Allocatelliglobosispora scoriae: one gene and its partner. The protein of the gene in region 1 binds, or shares a complex with, the protein of each later gene. Links are inferred from orthologs where the notes say so. Each region holds a gene or a part of one and is shown on either strand. Other genes may lie near its edges.

Region 1 (10,155 bases):
GTAACGAGGGTCAGTCGAGGTCGTCGTCTGCGTCGTAGCGGGCCAGGTAGGTCGCCAGGCGCTCGACGGCGGTCTCGAACTCCGGGTTGCCGTCGACGAAGTCGCGCAGGCGTTCGGCGAGCCACTCGACGGCGAGCGACTCGTCACCGCGCCGCTCGACGAGCTCCTCGATGCCGCGATCCGTGAAGTACATCGGCGGAGCCTAGCCGTTGAGCTTCGGCAGCGCGGCGTCGAGCAGGGCAGCCTGCTCCACGTCGTGCAGCTTCGCCGAGCCGACCGCCGGTGCCGCAGCCGCCGGGCGGGAGATCCGCCGCAGCCGGACGCCGTCGAGGTGCTCCAGCAGGTTGAGCGCCACGAACGACCACGCGCCCTGGTTGGCCGGCTCCTCCTGGACCCACGCCCAGTCCTCGGCACCCGGGTAGGCGGCGAGCTGCGCCCGCACCTCCTCGACCGGGAGCGGGTAGAGCTGCTCCAGGCGGATGATCGCGGTGTCGGTGATGCCACGCTCGGACCGCGCCTGGACCAGGTCGTAATAGACCTTGCCCGAGCACAGGATCACGCGCTTGACGTCGGTCGGGTTGAGCGCCGCGGTCTCACCGATCACCGGCTGGAAGGTGCCGGTGGTGAAGTCGGCGACCGACGAGACGGCGAGCTTGTGGCGCAGCAGCGACTTGGGCGAGAAGACCACGAGCGGCTTGCGCTTCGACGTGAGCGCCTGGCGGCGCAGCAGGTGGAAGTGGTTGGCCGGGGTGGTCGGGATGACCACGCGGATGTTGTCCTCGGCGCAGAGCTGGAGGTAGCGCTCCGGGCGGCCCGAGGTGTGGTCGGGTCCCTGGCCCTCGTGGCCGTGCGGCAGCAGCAGCGTCACCGACGACTGCTGGCCCCACTTGGCCTCGCCCGACGAGACGAACTCGTCCACGATGGACTGCGCGCCGTTGACGAAGTCGCCGAACTGCGCCTCCCAGAGCACGAGCGCGTCCGGGTTCTCGACGGAGTAGCCGTACTCGAAGCCCATGGCCGCGTACTCCGACAGGAGCGAGTCGTGGGCGTGGAAGCGGGCGTCGCCCGTCGCCACCGCCGTGACCGGCAGGAAGTCCGAGCCGGTCTGCGCGTCGACGATCGCCGCGTGCCGCTGCACGAAGGTGCCCCGGCGTGAGTCCTGACCCGAGAGCCGGACCGTGACACCCTGCGCGAGCAGCGAGCCGAACGCGATGATCTCGGCGAAGCCCCAGTCGATGTCGCCCTCGACCGACATCTTGGCCCGGCGGTCGAGCAGCTGCTGCACCCGCTTGTGCGGGGTGAAGCCCTCGGGCAGGTTGACGTGCGCCTGGCCGATCTGCGCGACGAGTTCGGCGCTGACCGCGGTCGCCACGATCGGCTCGGCCTGCGGCTCCCGCGAGCGCTTCATCGTCGCGGGCGACGAGGCCGAGGCCCGGGTCGCCTTGAAGACGGTCTCGAGCTGCTGCTGGAAGTCGCGCAGCGCCTCCTCGCCCTCGGCGACGGTGATGTCGCCCCGGCCGATCAGCTCCTCGGTGTAGAGCTTGCGGGTCGAGCGCTTCGTGTCGATGATCTGGTACATCAGCGGGTTGGTCATCGACGGGTCGTCGCCCTCGTTGTGACCGCGCCGGCGGTAGCAGACGAGGTCGATGACGACGTCCTTGTTGAAGGCCTGGCGGTACTCGAAGGCGAGGCGGGCCACCCGGACGACGGCCTCGGGGTCATCGCCGTTGACGTGGAAGATCGGCGCCTGGATCATCCGCGCCACGTCGGTGCAGTAGAGCGACGACCGAGAATACTCCGGGGCGGTGGTGAAGCCGACCTGGTTGTTGATGACGATGTGGACCGTGCCGCCGGTGCGGTAACCGCGCAGCTGCGACAGGTTGAGCGTCTCGGCGACCACGCCCTGCCCGGCGAAGGCGGCGTCGCCGTGCACCAGCACCGGCAGCACCGTGTAGCCCTCCAGGCCCAGGTCCAGGCGGTCCTGCTTGGCCCGCACGATGCCCTCCAGCACCGGATCGACCGCCTCCAGGTGCGACGGGTTCGCCGCGAGGGAGACCGTCACGCCGTGCTGGCCGTCCGGCGAGGTGAACTTGCCGGTCATGCCGAGGTGGTATTTCACGTCGCCGGACCCCTGGGCGGACTTCGGGTCCAGGTGGCCCTCGAACTCGTTGAAGATCTTCTCGTACGGCTTGCCCACGATGTTGGCGAGCACGTTGAGGCGTCCACGGTGGGCCATGCCGATGACGACCTCGTCGAGAGCCGCCTCGGCGGAGCTCTGCAGCACCTCGTCGAGCATCGGGATCACCGACTCGGCGCCCTCCAGCGAGAAGCGCTTCTGGCCGACGTATTTGGTGGCGAGGAAGGTCTCGAAGGCCTCGGCGGCATTGAGCCGGTTGAGGATGTGCTGCTGCTCCTCGCGGGTCGGCTTGGTGTATTTGCTCTCCACCCGGCCCGCGATCCAGTCGCGCTCCTCGGGGCTGGTGATGTGCATGTACTCGATGCCGATGCGGCGGCAGTAGGAGTCGCGCAGGACGCCGAGGACGTCGCGGAGCTTCATCTTCTGCTTGCCGGCGAAACCGCCGACCGGGAACGACCGGTCGAGGTCCCACAGGGTCAGGCCGTGCTCCCGGATGTCGAGGTCCGGGTGCTTGCGGATCTCGAACTCCAGCGGGTCGGTGTCGGCCATCAGGTGGCCGCGCACGCGGTATTCGCGGATGAGCTCGACGACCCGGGCCGCCTTGTCGATCTGGCCCTCGGAGGTGTGCGCGATGTCGGTGACCCAGCGGACCGGCTCGTAGGGGATCCGCAGCGAGGTGAAGAGCTCGTCGTAGAACTCGTCGCCGATGAGCAGCTCGTGCACGACCTTCAGGAACTCGCCGGACTGCGCGCCCTGGATGATCCGGTGGTCGTAGGTGCTGGTCAGCGTCACGATCTTGCTGACGGCCATCTCGGCGAGCTGGGTCTCGCTCATGCCGGAGAAGGGCGCCGGGTACTCCATGGCGCCGACGCCGATGATGGTGCCCTGGCCGACCATGAGGCGCGGCTGCGAGTGCACCGTGCCGATGCCGCCGGGGTTGGTCAGCGAGAAGGTCGTCCCGGTGTAGTCGTCCATCGTCAGCTCGTTGCGGCGGGCCCGGCGGACGGTGTCCTCATAGGCGGCCCAGAACTGGCGGAAGTCCATCAGCTCGCAGCCCTTGATGGACGGCACCACGAGGGTGCGCGAGCCGTCGGGCTTCTGCAGGTCGATGGCGATGCCCAGGTTGACGTGCTCCGGCACGACCATCACCGGCTTGCCGTCGACCTCGGCGAAGGAGTTGTTCATCTCCGGGTGCGCGGCGAGGGCCTTGACCAGCGCGTACCCGATGAGGTGGGTGAAGCTGACCTTCCCGCCGCGACCGCGGGCGAGATGGTTGTTGATCACGATGCGGTTGTCGGCGAGGAGCTTGGCCGGGACGGCGCGGACGCTCGTCGCGGTCGGCACCGCCAGCGACGCGTCCATGTTCTGGACGATCTTGCTGGCGACACCGCGCAGCGGGACCGTCGTCCCACCGGCGGGCACTGCCTGCGCCGGTGCGGCCTTGGCGGGAGCGGCCTTCGCGGGGGCCGCGGCGGCAGCCTTCGCCGGAGCGGGGGCCGGGGGCGGGGCGGCGGGTGTGGCGGCGGGCGCGGCGGCTGCGGCGGGTGCGGCCTGAGCCGGAGTCACCGCGGGCGCTGCCGCCGCCTTGGTGGACGCGGGAGCGGCATCACCGGCCGGCTTGTAGTCGGCGAAGAAGTCGTGCCACGCAGGATCGACGCTGGCCGGATCGGTGAGGTACCGCTGGTACATCTCCTCGACGATCCATTCGTTGGGACCGAAGCTGGCCAGGGGGTTGTCCGAGGTGTGCTGGGTCGACACGTTCGCTCTCGCCCTCTTGTGGGAATCGCAGCCAAGCGCTGAGTGTGGGTTAAGGCCGTGTCCAGGCTACGCGCCTGCCCCACTACTCAGCGCACGGTGGTCATCAGGTGTCGCGCCTCACACGGCGCTGGCACGAGGAGTGCAGGGAGCGCAGCGAGCGGAGCCCCGCAGGGCGCGCCAAAACAACTGCCTGGCTGGCATGAGGAGTGCAGGGAGCGCAGCGACCGGAGCCCCGCAGGGCGCGCCAAAACAACTGCCTGGCTGGCATGAGGAGTGCAGGGAGCGCAGCGACCGGAGCCCCGCAGGGCGCGCCGGAAACAACAGCCTGCGGTGTCAGACGGAGATCCAGGTGGCGTTCGAGTGTGCGAGAAGCACACCCGTCGGCGTGTAGAGCGCGCTGCGCACGAACCCCTTGCGCCCCTGCGTTCCCACGGTCTCGCCGATGATGACGCACTCCTCGCCGGGTCGGGGCAGCACGTTGATCGCGACGCTGATCCGGCCGAGCACATACGGCCGGCCGGGGGCGATCAGTGCCCAGCCACCGGGGCAGTCCAGCGCGGCCCAGATCGTTGTCGCATTCACGTCACCCGGGACGTGCCAGCTCGCGGCCGTCCGACCGTCGGGAATCCGGCCGGGGAAGATGCGCAGCCCGTCACCGGCGGCGCGATCCGGACCGCAGACATAACAGGTCGGGAACGGATGGTCCGTGAATCCCGCGTAGGGCCCGGCGGCGGCCGGGTCGGCGAAGGCGGGTGCCGCGTCGAGCGGCTCGGTCGCCGCCTTGCCGGTCGCGACGACCGCATCCCCGTCGCGCATTTCGACCTTGCCGGGCTCCGCCTGGACCACCACCATCGGCGTGTCGAGCGGCGGCGGCAGGCGCAGCGTCACCGTCGCCGGGCCGCTCGGCAGTTCCCCGGCGAGCAGCCCAGCCGTGTAGCCGCCGTTTCCCGAGGTCGGCGGCCCGTTGAACCGCCCCGTCACGATCAGCTTCCGCTTTCCCATCGCCCCATTATTGGCTGGTGGGCCGTCGTCGGCACCACGGCGCCCCGGTGCGTTGCGGATCGATGGACGGGGCAACGTCACGACCAACAACAGAGCTTCATGTTGTGGTCATGTTGGTGGGGTCAAGCCGACACGCCGTAGCTGCTGGGGGCCCTTACACAGGGCGCATGACAATTCTGTTGACCGCGGCGCCGACGGGATATTCGGCGCTCATCGCCAGCGATGCGGCCACGGTCGAAGCCGCACAGAAGCTTCGCTACCAGGTCTTCGCCGAGGAGCTCGGTGCCACCCTGCACTCCGAGGTCGCCGGGTCCGACGTCGACGAGTTCGACGCCTACTGCGATCACCTCGTCGTGCGCCACGACGCGTCCGGTGAGGTGGTCGGGACCTACCGGCTGCTGCCGCCGCAGCGCGCGGTCTGGCTCGGCCGCCGCTACGCCGAGACCGAGTTCGACATGGGCGGCCTCACGGTGCTGCGCGACAAGCTGGTCGAGGCGGGCCGCTCCTGCGTGGCTCCCGACCACCGCAACGGCGCGGTCATCAACATCATGTGGGCGGGGATCGCCAGCTACTTGGCCCGCGGCGGGCACCGCTGGCTCGGCGGGTGCGCCTCGGTCCCGCTCGCCGACGGCGGCGTGACGGCGGCCGGCGTACGCGGGCTGACGCAGAAGCACCTCAGCCCGCCGGAGCTCCGGGTCACCCCGCACGCCCCCTGGCTGCCGTCGGCGGAGCCGGTGGGCCGGGTCGCCGTGCCCCCGCTGCTCAAGGGCTACCTGCGGCTCGGTGCCTGGGTGTGCGGCGAGCCGGCCTACGACCGGGACTTCGACTGCGCCGACTTCTACGTGCTGCTCAACCTGGACCGGATCGACTCGAAATACCTCAGGCACTTCGGGATCGAATCGGTATGAGCTCGCTGTGGGATCCGACGAGCGACTGCGGCGACCACTGCCTGCCGGTCGCGACGCAGCGTGTGTCACTGCTGCGCTACTGGGCCCGGCTCAGCGCCGGTTTCGTGCTGCTGCTCGCGTTCGTCCTGGCGAAGCCGTTCGTGGCACGCAGGCCCGCGGTGGTCAAGGCGTTCTCGCGCGCCCTGCTCGCGTCGCTGGGGCTTCGCCTGGTGGTACGCGGAAAGTTCCGCCCCGGACTCCTCGTCGCGAACCACGTCTCCTGGGTCGACGTGGTCCTGATGATGGCGCTGGACGGAAAGGCCCGCCTCGTCTCGAAGCGGGAGGTGCGGGGCTGGCCGGTGATCGGCTCGCTCGCCGCCACGATGGGCGCGATCTTCATCGACCGCTCGTCACCGAGGGGCCTGCCGGGTGCCGTGGACCGGGTCGCCGCGGCGCTCCGTGCGGGCGGCACGGTCGTGGTCTTCCCCGAGGCGACGACGACCTGCGGTGCTTGCCGAGTACCGATGCGCCCGGCGTTCTTCCAGGCCGCGGTGGACGCCGGTGCCCGGGTGACCCCGGTCGCGCTCGGATTCCGGGTCGGCGGGGTGGAGAGCACCGTGGCGGCGTTCGTCGGGCAGGACACCCTGATGGCTTCGCTGCGGCGGATGGCGCGTACCCGGGAGCTGACGATCACCGCCAGCGCGGGGCGGTCGCTCTTCGCCGAGCCGGAGACGGATCGCCGGGCCCTGGCTCGGCTGGCGGAGGTCACGGTGCGCAACGCGCCACCCGTGATGATCGCTCAGCAGGCAACTCGCGATGTATCGCGAGTGCCGCTACGCTTCAGTGGTGCACCGGACTATCACGGATCCTGAGCGGTTGACCATCCACGAGCCGGTCGACCGGCTCGAGGTGTGGCTGGTCAAGGGGCGGCTCAACATCGTCGCCGCCCCGGGGCCGTGCCGGGTGGAGGTCAACGACTCCGGTGGCACGAAGCTCCGGCTCACGGCAGACAACGGGCGGCTGCGCCTGCGCCACGGTCGTGGCCGGCGCTGGCTCGCCCACCTGTCGTGGCGGCGATGGGCGAAGCGGCGATCCGAGATCACCATCGGCGTGCCGCCGCAGACCGTCGTCGACCTGCGGATGAACGAGGCCAACGTCACGGTCTCGGGCCTGCGGGCCAGCACCAGCGTCAATGTCACGTCGGGGCGGATCAGCCTGCTCGGCGTCGGCGGCACCACCACCGTCAAGCTCGTCTCGGGCGACGTGGAGGCGATGCGGGTCAGCGGCGAGCTCTCCATGCAGACGGTCTCCGGTGATCTCGCCCTCGCGGAGTCGTCCGCGAGCAAGGTCCGCGGCAAGACGATCTCCGGGACGATCACCTGCGACCTGGACGAGCCCCTCCACACCGAGCTCGCCTTCCACACGATCTCCGGCGACATCACCTTGCGGATCCCGGCCGAGAGCGACCTCGCCGTCGCGCTGCGGACCGCGTCGGGCCGCATCACCAGCTCCTTCGCCGAGATCGTCGACCCGGGCGCCAAGGTCTTCACCAACCACGCCGAGGGCGTGCTCGGCCGGGGGACCGGCAAGCTCACCGCCGCGACGACCAGCGGTGACGTCTCGCTGCTCGCCGGCCTCGGATCGGACGAGCTCGGATGACCCCGGTCTTCTCGCACGGGCGGCTGCGCCTCTACCTGCTGACCCTGCTGGCGGAGGGTCCCAAGCACGGCTATGAGCTGATGCGGCTGCTGGAGGAGCGCTTCCAGGGCCTCTATGTCCCGAGCGCGGGCACGATCTATCCCCGGCTGGCCCGGATGGAGACCGAAGGGCTGGTCACCCACGTCGAGGCCGGCGGCCGCAAGACATACGCCATCACCCCCGCCGGTGAAGCGGAACTCACCGCACGGGCGAGCGAGGTCGCTGCGCTCGCCGCCGAGATCGAGGCCTCCCTCAGCGACCTCACCGGCTATGCGGAGGAGATAGCCCAGCAGGTCCGCGGTGGTGTCCGCGACACGCGACGACAGCTGCGCGAGCAGACCCGGGCCGTCAACCGGGGCGGCCCGGTCATCCAGGCACGAAACCCCGTCGAGGCGTCGGCCGGCAACGCCGACCTGCAGCGGCAGCTGGATGCGTTCACCGATGAGGCGCGGGGCCTGATCGCCCGTGCCAAGCCCGATCCCGGCCGTAGCCGGGCGGTGACCGCAGCCCTAGACTCCACGCTGAGAACGCTGCGCGATCTCCTGCGTTGAGGTGGTTCTGCTCACCCACACAGTTTTCTCTCAGGAGAGTCGCAGCGATAGCGCAGATGCTGTGGGTTCAATGGACCCATGAATTCCGCACAGGTCGAGGCGAAGCTGCTCGTGGTCGAGGACGACCCCAATATCGTCGAGCTGCTCAGCGCGAGCCTACGGTTCGCCGGCTTCGAGGTGCGCACGGCGACGAGTGGCAGTGAGGGTGTCGCCGCCTTCACCGAGCGCCGTCCGGATCTCGTCGTGCTCGATGTGATGCTGCCCGACCTCGACGGATTCGAGGTCATCCGGCGGATGCGGGCCGAGGGTGTGCGTACCCCCGTGGTTTTTCTGACCGCGCGCGACGCGACGGAGGACAAGATCCGGGGGTTGACCCTCGGTGGCGACGACTACGTGACCAAGCCCTTCAGCCTGGAGGAGCTCACCGCGCGGATCCGTGCGGTGCTGCGCCGCACGGCGGGTGAGGCCGCGTCGCCGCAGCTGGAGTTCGCGGACCTGACGCTGGACGAGGAGACGCACGAGGTCTTCCGCAGCGGCCACCGGGTGCAGCTCTCGCCAACCGAGTTCAAGCTGCTGCGCTACCTCATGCTCAACCCCAACCGGGTGCTGTCGAAGGCGCAGATCCTCGACCACGTCTGGAACTACGACTTCCGCGGTGATGACAACATCGTCGAGTCCTACATCTCCTACCTGCGCCGCAAGGTCGACTCGGTGGAACCGAGGCTGATCCAGACGCTGCGAGGTGTCGGTTACGTCCTGCGGAAGCCCTCCGCATGAAAGATCGACTTCAGCGGGTGCCGCTGCGGACGAAGCTGATCGTGCTGGTGCTCGCCCTCCTCACGGTGGCGATCGGTCTGATCGGCATCGCGAGCACGATGGCGATGCGCCGCTACATGACCGACCACATCGACGACCAGCTCAGCGAGGATGCCGGCAACCGCAGCACCGAGGAGGTCGCCCGCGTGCTGGGCGCCTCCGACGGCTATTCCAATCCCGGATACTTCGTCACCATCGGTCCGAACCTCGACGGCGAAGTGCCATGGCCCCGCGACATCACGTCGGCGAAGCGGTCGCAGTACCCCGACTTCCCCGACAACCTGATCTCGCTGGCGAACCGGGCGGGCGACCCCTTCACCGTCGCCTCCGGTGACGGCAAGTCGCACTGGCGCGTCAAGGTCACCAAGCTGCCGGGCAACCGGCTCCTCGTCATCGCGATGAGCACGAGGGACCTGGACAAGGCCCTGCAGCAGCTTATGTGGATCAATGTCTACGGCGGGATCTCGGTGCTGCTCTTCGCCGCGACGATCGGCACCGAACTCATCCGGCGCAGCTTCCGGCCGCTCAGCGCGATCGAGCGGACGGCGGGGAAGATCGCCGAGGGGGACCTGACGCAGCGCGTACCCGACCCGGAGGCGGGCGCCGCCTATCCGCGGACCGAGGTCGGCTCGTTGGCCCGGTCGCTCAACTCGATGCTCTCGCAGGTCGAGGCGGCCTTCACCGCACAGGGCCGCGTCGGAGGCGGACGCCCGCATCTCCGAGGACCGGATGCGGCGATTCGTCGCCGACGCCTCGCACGAGCTGCGTACGCCGCTGACGACGATCCGCGGCTTCGCCGAGCTCTACCGGCAGGGCGCGGTGACGTCGCCGGAGAAGGTCGCCGAGGTCGTCAAGCGGATCGAGGACGAGGCCGCGAGGATGGGCCTGCTCGTCGAGGACCTGCTGCTGCTCGCCCGGCTCGACCGGGAGCGGCCGCTGCGCCACCAGCCGGTGGAGCTGCGGGTGCTCGCGATGGAGGCGGTGCAGGCGGCGCGGGTGGTCGCGGCCGACCGGCAGATCGACCTGGTCACCGCGCCCGACGCGGGGCAGCTCGTCGTCAACGGCGACGACGCCCGCCTGCGCCAGGTGATCGGCAACCTGATGAGCAACGCCATGGCACACACCCCCGCCGGGACGCCGATAAAGCTCGCCCTCCGCGCGGAGCCCGGTGAGCCGGGCTACGCAGTGATCGAGGTCACCGACGAGGGTCCGGGTCTCGATCCGGAGCAGCGCGACCGCGTCTTCGAACGGTTCTACCGCGCCGACGCGGCCCGGACGAGGAAGGCCGACGGATCCATGAGCACGG
Region 2 (8,853 bases), 2.6 Mb from region 1 along the record:
AGCCCACCAATGCCTCCCACGTCACGGTTTCAGCGCTCCCAGTGTAGGGCGGCGCGCACATAGGTTACTGAGGAGAACGTGGTCTTGGGCACCTCTGTGCGCGGGGACGGTCTTTAAGTGACAAGATGACCGGAGATGAGGTGCCCGGCCGATCGTCGCGGCACGCATGCAGCCAGATGCGACGTGGGAGATGTGACGTGAGCGACACGTTCGACGTAGTGATTCTCGGTGGGGGCAGCGGTGGCTACGCGACCGCGCTCCGTGCAGCACAGCTCAACCTGAGCGTCGTGCTCATCGAGAAGGACAAGCTGGGCGGCACCTGCCTGCACCGCGGCTGCATCCCGACCAAGGCTCTGCTGCACGCCGGCGAGGTCGCCGACCAGACCCGCGAGGCGGAGGCCTTCGGCATCAAGGCCGAGTTCCTCGGTGTCGACATGAAGGGCGTCAACACCTACAAGGACGACATCGTCGGCAAGCTCTACAAGGGTCTCCAAGGTCTGATCAAGTCGGCCAAGGTGACCTACGTGGAGGGCACCGGCACGCTCGTGGCGCCCAATGTGGTCGAGGTCGCGGGCACCCGTTACACGGGCCGCAACATCGTGCTCGCCACCGGCTCGTACTCCAAGACCATCCCAGGCCTCGAGGTCGACGGGGTGAAGGTGCTCGCCAGCGAGCACGCCCTCGTGCTGGACAAGCTCCCCGCGAGCGCGATCGTGCTCGGCGGCGGCGTCATCGGCGTCGAGTTCGCGAGCGCCTGGAAGTCCCTCGGCTCGGACGTGACGATCGTCGAGGCGCTGCCCCGACTGGTCGCCGCCGAGGACGCGGACATCAGCAAGCAGCTCGAGCGCACCTTCCGCAAGCGCGGCATCGGCTTCAAGGTGGGCAAGCCCTTCGAGAAGCTCGAGAAGACCGACACCGGCGTCAAGGTCACGATCGCGGGCGGCGAGGTCCTCGAGGCCGAGGTGCTGCTCGTCGCGGTCGGCCGCGGCCCCTCCACCGCAAACTGCGGCTATGAGGCCCAGGGCGTCAAGATGGAGCGTGGCTTCGTCCTCACCGACGAGCGCCTGCGCACCAACGTGCCCAACGTCTTCGCCGTCGGCGACATCGTCCCCGGCCTGCAGCTCGCGCACCGCGGCTTCGCCCAGGGCATCTTCGTCGCCGAGGAGATCGGTGGCCTCAACCCGCCGGTCATCGTCGAGTCGGGCATCCCGCGCGTCACCTACTGCGACCCCGAGATCGCGTCGGTCGGCATCACCGAGGCCCAGGCCAAGGAGAAGTACGGCGACGACAAGGTCAAGTCGCTCAACTACAACCTCGGCGGCAACGGCAAGAGCGGCATCCTCAAGACGCAGGGCTTCGTCAAGCTCGTCAGCGTCGTCGACGGGCCGGTCGTCGGCGTCCACATGATCGGCGCGCGCATGGGTGAGCAGGTCGGCGAGGCCGCGCTCATCGTCAACTGGGAGGCTTTCCCGGCCGAGGTCGCGCAGCTGATCCACGCTCACCCGACGCAAAACGAGGCTCTGGGCGAGGCGCACCTGGCGCTCGCCGGCAAGCCGCTGCACGCCCACGCCTGAGAACTCATCGGATTGATCACAAGGAGATAGCTGAGATGCCGGTATCGGTCACCATGCCGCGCCTCGGGGAGAGCGTCACCGAGGGCACCGTCACCCGCTGGCTGAAGCAGGAGGGGGACCGGGTCGAGGTCGACGAGCCGCTGCTCGAGGTCTCCACCGACAAGGTCGACACCGAGATCCCCTCCCCTGCGGCGGGCATCCTGACGAAGATCGTTGTCGGTGAGGACGAGACGGCCGAGGTCGGCAGCGAGCTCGCCGTCATCTCCGACTCCGACGAGCCCGCCGCCGAGGCCGCACCGGCTCCGGCTGCTCCGGCGGAGGCTCCGGCCGCCGAGCCGGTGGAGGCCGCGCCTGCCGAGGCCGCCCCCGCCGAGGACGCTCCCGCCGAGGCTGCTCCCGCCGCCGAGGCCGCGCCTGCGGCTCCGGCCGCTGAGGCCGCCGCGCCGGCCGGCTCCGGCGGTTCCACGCCGGTGACGCTGCCCGCACTGGGCGAGAGCGTCACCGAGGGCACCGTCACTCGCTGGCTCAAGGCGGTCGGCGACAGCGTCGAGGTCGACGAGCCGCTGCTCGAGGTCTCCACCGACAAGGTCGACACCGAGATCCCGTCGCCGGTTGCGGGCACCCTGCTGGAGATCAAGGTCGCCGAGGACGAGACCGCACCGGTCGGCGCGACGCTCGCGGTGATCGGCACCGCCGGTGCCGCTCCTGCCGCTCCTGCCGCTGCTCCCGCCCAGACGCCTGCCCCGGCCGCTCCGGCCGCCGCGCCGGCTCCGGCCGCCGCTGCTCCGGCTGCTCAGCCCGCGGCACCGGCCGCGCCCGCAGCGCAGCCCGCAGCACCTGCTCCCCAGCCGGCAGCTCCTGCTGTCCAGCCCGCGCCGGTCGCAGCAGCGCCCGCTGCGGCTCCGGCCGGCGCGCCGAGCGGCGACGGCTACGTCACCCCGCTCGTCCGCAAGCTCGCGGCCGAGCACGGCGTCGCCCTCGCCACCCTGACGGGTACGGGCGTCGGCGGCCGCATCCGCAAGCAGGATGTGCTCGACGCCGCTGAGAAGGCGAAGGCACCCGCCGCAGCCGCACCGGCGACGGCAGCCAAGGCCCCGGCCAAGGCGGCAGCCGAGCCGAGCCCGCTGCGGGGCCGGACCGAGAAGATGTCCCGGATGCGCTCGCTCATCGCGCAGCGCATGGTGGAGTCGCTGCAGATCTCCGCGCAGCTCACCACGGTCGTCGAGGTGGACATCACCAAGATCGCCAAGCTGCGGGACCAGGCGAAGGGCGACTTCCTCGCCAAGCACGGCGTGAAGCTGTCCTACCTGCCGTTCTTCGCCCTGGCCGCGGTCGAGGCGCTGCGGATCTACCCGACCGTCAACGCGCAGATCGACCAGGAAGCCGGCACGATCACCTATCACGACGCCGAGCACCTGGGCATGGCCGTCGACACCGACCGGGGCCTGATGGTGCCGGTGATCCGCAACGCGGGCGACCTCAACCTCGCCGGTATGGCGAAGCGGATCGGCGAGGCCGCCGAGCGGACCCGCACCGGCAAGATCAGCCCGGACGAGCTGTCGGGCGGCACCTTCACGCTGACCAACACGGGCAGCCGGGGTGCCCTCTTCGACACGCCGATCATCAACCAGCCGCAGGTCGCGATCCTCGGCACCGGCGCGGTCGTCAAGCGCGCGGTCGTGGTGGACGACCCGGACCTCGGCGAGCTGATCCTGCCTCGCTTCATGGTCTACCTGGCACTCTCCTACGACCACCGGCTGGTGGACGGCGCCGACGCCGCCCGTTTCCTCAGCTCGATCAAGGAGCGCCTGGAGGGCGGCAACTTCGAGGCCGACCTAGGCCTGTAAGCACGCGATGGTGAGGGGCGCTCCGCGATTGCGGAGCGCCCCTCACCCGTTCTTCACGTGTATCCAAGATCGCGCCCCTTCCGGGAAAGTCGGCGCTCGCGCCTGCATGATCGCGCTGTTTCCCGGAAATAAGGCGCTCACCCGGCGCGCGAGGGGCCTGTTTCCGGGAAGCAGCGCGATCATGCAGGCTCGGCCCGGGCCGAGCTGATCAAGATCGGCGCAACTCTTGAAGAGTTGGTCTAAGAGTTCCTAACAGAGTCGGTTGACGTGTCGGAACGTGATGATGCAGGTGGCGAGGCTGAGGAAGGCTTCGTGGATGTCGTCTCGGCGTTCCCAGCGGATGCGTAGGCGTTTCATCCCGTGGTACCAGGCGATGGTGCGTTCGACGACCCATCGGATGGTGCCCAGGCCGGAGCCGTGGGCTTCGCCCCGGCGGGCGATGTGTGGCCGGATGCCTCTGGCGCGTACGAGTCTGCGGTATTTGTCGTGGTCGTAACCGCGGTCGGCGTACAGCTCGTCCGGACGCTGGCGCGGCCTGCCGCGCTTGCCTGGTATCGCGGGGATGGCGTCGATCAGTGGAATGAGCTGGGTGACATCGTTGCGGTTGCCGCCGCAGAGCGTGACGGCCAGGGGAATGCCCGCGCCGTCGGTCAGGAAGTTGTGCTTGGAGCCGGGTCTGGCACGGTCGACCGGGCTCGGTCCGCTTTTGGGCCGCGGCGGGCGGCGCGCACGTGCGAGGAGTCGATGACCGCGCGAGACCAGTCCAAACGCCCGGCCTGGTGCAGTTCAGCCAGCAGCACCTCGTGCAGACGCTGCCAGACGTCGGCGTCGTTCCATTCCGCCAGGCGCCGCCAGCAGGTCATCCCGGACCCGAACCCGAGCTCCTGCGGCAGGAACTCCCACTGAATACCGGTGTGCAGCACGAACAGGATGCCCTGCAACGCCTGGCGGTCCGACAACCGCGACCGGCCGGGGCTACGGAACCGGCGCGGCTTGACCGGCAGCAACGGCTCTATCCGCCGCCACAACTCGTCCGGCACGATCCACGGCGGCCGTTCACCCTTCCTCACCACCTGCTCAACAGGATCGAGCGACCCGAGACGCGCCCGAGCCACCCGAGTCATCCCATTGTGTTAGGAACTCTAAGAGGACGCGCGACCGGCCCGGTCAGGGCAGGACGGCGGCGAGCGCCTCACGTACCGTCTCGTGCTGGAACGTGAAACCGGCGTTGAGCAGCACCTTCGGCAGCACCCGCTTGCTGGCGACCATGTCCGCGGCGACATCGCCCGCGACGACCTTCATCGCCAGGCCCGGGATACGCCAGAAGGTGGGCCGGTGCAGCGCCTCGCCGAGTGCCTTCGTGAACTCGGCGTTCGTCGCCGGCTGCGGCCCCACCAGATTGACGGGGCCGGCGATCTCGTCGTGCTCCAGCACGAACCGCACCGCGTTCAGCCAGTCGACCATCGAGATCCACGGCACGTACTGGCCCCCGTTACCGATCTTGCCGCCGACCCCGAGCTTGAAGGGCAGCAGGAGCGGCTTGAGCAGCCCGCCGCCGGGGTCCAGGGGGAAACCCGTCCGCAGCATCACCGTCCGCACACCGGCCATCTCAGCCCGCCGGGCGGCCGTCTCCCAGTCGCGGGAGAGGATCGCCAGGAAGTCGTCGCCGGGCTCGGCCTCCTCGTCGACGAGGGTGTCGCCGGTGTCGCCGTAGAAGCCGACCGCCGAGGAGTTGATCAGCACCTTGGGGCGCCGGTCGGCGGGCATCGTGGCGAGCGTCATGGCGAGCAGGCTCGTCGGCACGATCCGGGACGTACGCAGCTCACGGCGGTAGGAGTCGGTCCACCGTTTGTCGGCGACACCGACGCCGCCGAGATTGACGATGGCGTCGGCTCCGTCGAGCACCGAGGCGTCCAGGCGACCCGCTTCGGGGTCCCAGGACGCCTCGGTGGGCGTGGTGGCCGGTCGGCGTACCAACCTGGTTATCTCGTGCCCGTCGGCGCGTAAGGTGCCGACGAGCTTCGTGCCCAGAAAGCCGGAGCTACCGGCCACCACGATCCGCATGTGCCAATTGTGCGGGACTGCTAGCAGTCGCGAAGCTCCGGGCTCTGGTTGAGCAGTTGGCCCCGCACGGAGATGAACTCCTGGTAGGTGGCCTCGCCGACGGCGCCGAGCCGGAACGCGGCGACGCGGTGGCAGTTCTGGAAGGCGAGTTTGACGCCGAAGTGACGCTCAAGACCGCCGCGGATCGCGTCGCTGGCGAGCGCGCGGAGCAGTTCGCCACGCTCGGCCTCCGACGGCGGCGGCACCTCGTGCTCGCCGAGGTCGGCGCCGGGATTGGCGGCGAGGTCGGCGGCTGCGGCGGAGATCACGGTCCACGCGTAGGGCAGCGACTCGCGGACAACCCCGACGAACTCGGCGTCATCGACCTGGCCGGCCGCGGCTCGCTCCAGCAGCGCGGTGGGGACGTTCAGAGACATTCAATCCTCCTGGTACGGGCAAAGGTGCTTACCGGTATTGAATGTCGTTTTCATTAAGCGAACAAGGCGCCACGCCGATCGGTTGATAGGGTTCACCGAGTGTCACCAACCCCCCAGCCACTCCCCCGCAGGCCTCGGCGCGCCGACCTGATCGTCGCCGTGATCGCCGTCGCCCTCGCGATCTGGGTCACCAGCGCCCTCTGGCTCGACCCCAACGGGCGTGCCGTCGCCGTCAACTCCGGTGACCAGGCCCTCTTCGAGTGGCTGCTCGCCTTCGGCGGGCACAGCCTCGTCGGCCTGGACAACCCGCTGCTGACCGGCCTGCTCAACGCACCCGACCAGGTCAACCTCGCGGTCAACACCTCGATCACCGTGCTGGCCTGGCTCTTCGCCCCGGTGACCTTCCTCTTCGGCCCGTCGGTGTCGTTCCTGGCGATCCTCACGCTCAACCTGGCCGGGTCGGCCTACGCGTGGTACTGGCTCTTCCAGCGCAAACTCGACATGAGCCCGGTCGCCGCCGGAGTCGCCGGGATCTTCGCCGGGTTCGCCCCGGCACTCGTCTCGCACGCCAACTCGCACCTCAACTGGACCGCGCAGTGGCTCATCCCGCTGATCCTCGCCAACCTGATGGGCCTGCACCGCCGACCCCTCCGCCGAGGCATCCTGCTCGGCCTGCTCGTCGGGGTGACCTTCTCCATCGCCGCGGAGGCGCTCTTCTTCACCGCGCTCGCCTGGGCGGTCTTCCTGCTCGTGTGGGTCCCGGCCCGGCGTGACCGGCTCGGCGCGGTGGTCAAGCCCTATCTCAAAGGGCTCGGCATCACCGCGATCGTCGCCGGGATCCTCCTCGCCTACCCGCTCTACCTGCACTTCGCCGGTCCGCAGCGTTATGAGGGGACCGGGTTCGACCACCGGATCCACAGCGAGGACGTGGCCGCCTACGGCTCGTTCCCGAAGCTCTCCCTCGCCGGGGCGCTCGGCCTCAACAGCGATCTTGCGCCCAACCCGACCGAGGAGAACTCCTTCTTCGGCCTGCCGCTGCTGCTCGTCGCGATCGCCTGCCTGATCCTCCTCTGGCGGCTGCGCCCGGAGCGCCGGGCCACCCTGCGGGCGCTCGCCGTCACCGGCGGAGTCTTCGCGCTGCTCTCCTTCGGTCCGCGGATCAAATTCGCCGGAACCTCGATCGACATCCCGCTGCCCTATGCCTTCCTGGGCAAGCTGCCGGTCTTCGACGCGGCGCTCCCCGCCCGGCTGGCGCTGGTGGTGGCGCCGATCATCGCCCTGATCCTCGCGCTCGCCCTGGACGAGCTGCCCCGGCTGCCCGCCGGCAGCCGCCGCGTGGCTCGGCCGGTGCTGATCGCCGGGCTGGTGGCGGGGCTGCTGCCGCTCTTCCCGATCCAGATCCCGGCGGTGGAGCGCCCCCGCGTGCCGCACTTCATCAGCTCCGGCGAGTGGAAGACGGTGGTGCCGCCCGGCGGGGTGCTCGTCCCGGTCCCGCTCCCGTCGGACGTGCTCCCCGACGGGCAGCGCTGGCAGGCTTCGGCGCTGGCGGCCGACCCGACCGGCGAGGTCTTCACGGTCCCGGCCGGCTTCTTCCTCGGCCCCGGCGGCCCGGACGGACGCGGCCGCATCGGTCCGGTCCCCCGCCCGACAGCAGCCCTGTTGGAGCAGGTGGCGAACACCGGCGAGGTCCCGGTCGTCTACCCGAGCATGATCTCGGCCGCGCAGGACGACCTGGCGTACTGGCAGGCCGACGCCGTCGTCCTCCCGACCCGCCCGTTCGGCCGCGCTCCCATCCACACCGAGGCGTTGCTGGAGACGATGACGAAGCTGCTCGGCGCCCCGCAGCGCCGCGACGACGTCTGGGTGTGGCAGGTCTCATGATCGCTGCCGCAGGTGCGCGGTCCTCAGCACCAACTCTTGAAGAGTTGCGGCGATCGTGGCCTTACTCGGAGGTGCGGGTGATGTGCCGCACAGTGGCCGGGTGCCGGGGGCGGATTACTGTGAGGAGCATGAGCAGCGCCGCCACCGAGGTCGCGAGCCTCGCCGCCGGGACCGATCCGCTTCGCATCGTCCGGGTGGGCACGATCGACTATCAGACCGCGTGGGACGAGCAGCGCAGGCTGCACCAGGCCGTCGTCGACGGGGTCGAGCCCGACACGCTGCTGCTGCTGGAGCACCCGAGCGTCTACACTGCGGGCAAGCTGACCGAAGCGTGGGAGCGTCCCGTCGACGGGACGCCGGTCGTCGATGTCGATCGCGGCGGCAAGATCACCTGGCACGGTCCCGGCCAGCTCGTCGGCTACCCGATCCTCACGCTGCCGACGATTCGCGGCGGGCTCGCCGACGTGGTCGCGCACGTGCGTCGGGCCGAGCAGATGCTCATCGACGTCTGCGCCGAGGTCGGGCTCGCCGCCGAGCGGGTCAAGGGCCGCTCCGGTGTCTGGGTCCGCGCCGACGAGCGCGGGCCGGACCGCAAGGTCGCCGCGATCGGCATCCGGGTGGCGCGGGGCGTCAGCCTGCACGGATTCGCCATCAACTGCGATCCCGACCTGACCTACTTCGACCGGATCGTGCCCTGCGGCATCAAGGACGCGTCGGTCACGTCCCTCTCCGCGGAGCTGGGCCGAGACGTCACCGTCGACGAGCTCCTCCCGATCGTCGAGCGCCACGCCCCGACTCTCCTCGCGGTCTAGCCCAACGCGGTCCAGCCAGCCCGACGGCGCGGCGTCCGCGCGCCCACTTCCCTGAATTTTAATGCTGGACACGCCGCCCAAAGTGCAACAAAAGTCAGGATCAACTCCAGCGCGAAGTTGATCCTGACTTTTGTTACCGGTTCACCTGCGTGTCCAGCATTAAAATTCAGGGGGTTACCCGGTGCAGGTCGCGGGGGAAGAGGGTGACCTCTCGGATGTTGGACGCGCCGACCAGGCGGGCCACGAAACGCTCCAGGCC

The links.
Region 2: F4553_RS25800 (region 1) and sucB share a complex: the UniProt entries of both Bacillus subtilis proteins name them as parts of the 2-oxoglutarate dehydrogenase (OGDH) complex. The link is inferred for Allocatelliglobosispora scoriae from one-to-one orthologs.

Annotation. Positions count from the first base shown.
Region 1 is NZ_JACHMN010000002.1:4,446,768-4,456,922, forward strand. What follows is about bases 3-4,241. They hold F4553_RS25800 (multifunctional oxoglutarate decarboxylase/oxoglutarate dehydrogenase thiamine pyrophosphate-binding subunit/dihydrolipoyllysine-residue succinyltransferase subunit), read right to left. Parts: upstream 3,896-4,241; coding sequence 203-3,895; downstream 3-202. Other genes in these bases: F4553_RS25795 (DUF6104 family protein), read right to left, coding at 11-193; F4553_RS25805 (hotdog fold domain-containing protein), read right to left, coding at 4,229-4,241. In the rest of the region: more of F4553_RS25805, read right to left, coding at 4,242-4,897; F4553_RS25810 (GNAT family N-acetyltransferase), read left to right, coding at 5,065-5,805; F4553_RS41935 (lysophospholipid acyltransferase family protein), read left to right, coding at 5,802-6,656; F4553_RS25820 (DUF4097 family beta strand repeat-containing protein), read left to right, coding at 6,661-7,443; F4553_RS25825 (PadR family transcriptional regulator), read left to right, coding at 7,440-8,033; F4553_RS25830 (response regulator transcription factor), read left to right, coding at 8,112-8,810. UniProt on the Bacillus subtilis protein: E1 component of the 2-oxoglutarate dehydrogenase (OGDH) complex which catalyzes the decarboxylation of 2-oxoglutarate, the first step in the conversion of 2-oxoglutarate to succinyl-CoA and CO(2).
Region 2 is NZ_JACHMN010000002.1:1,895,246-1,904,098, forward strand. The notes cover bases 1,079-4,015. They hold sucB (2-oxoglutarate dehydrogenase, E2 component, dihydrolipoamide succinyltransferase), read left to right. Parts: upstream 1,079-1,609; coding sequence 1,610-3,421; downstream 3,422-4,015. In the rest of the region: F4553_RS14205 (TIGR01777 family oxidoreductase), read right to left, coding at 4,589-5,485; F4553_RS14210 (SCO5389 family protein), read right to left, coding at 5,506-5,901; F4553_RS14215 (DUF6311 domain-containing protein), read left to right, coding at 6,001-7,782; lipoyl(octanoyl) transferase LipB, read left to right, coding at 7,911-8,594; aspS (aspartate--tRNA(Asn) ligase), read right to left, coding at 8,761-8,853. UniProt on the Bacillus subtilis protein: E2 component of the 2-oxoglutarate dehydrogenase (OGDH) complex which catalyzes the second step in the conversion of 2-oxoglutarate to succinyl-CoA and CO(2).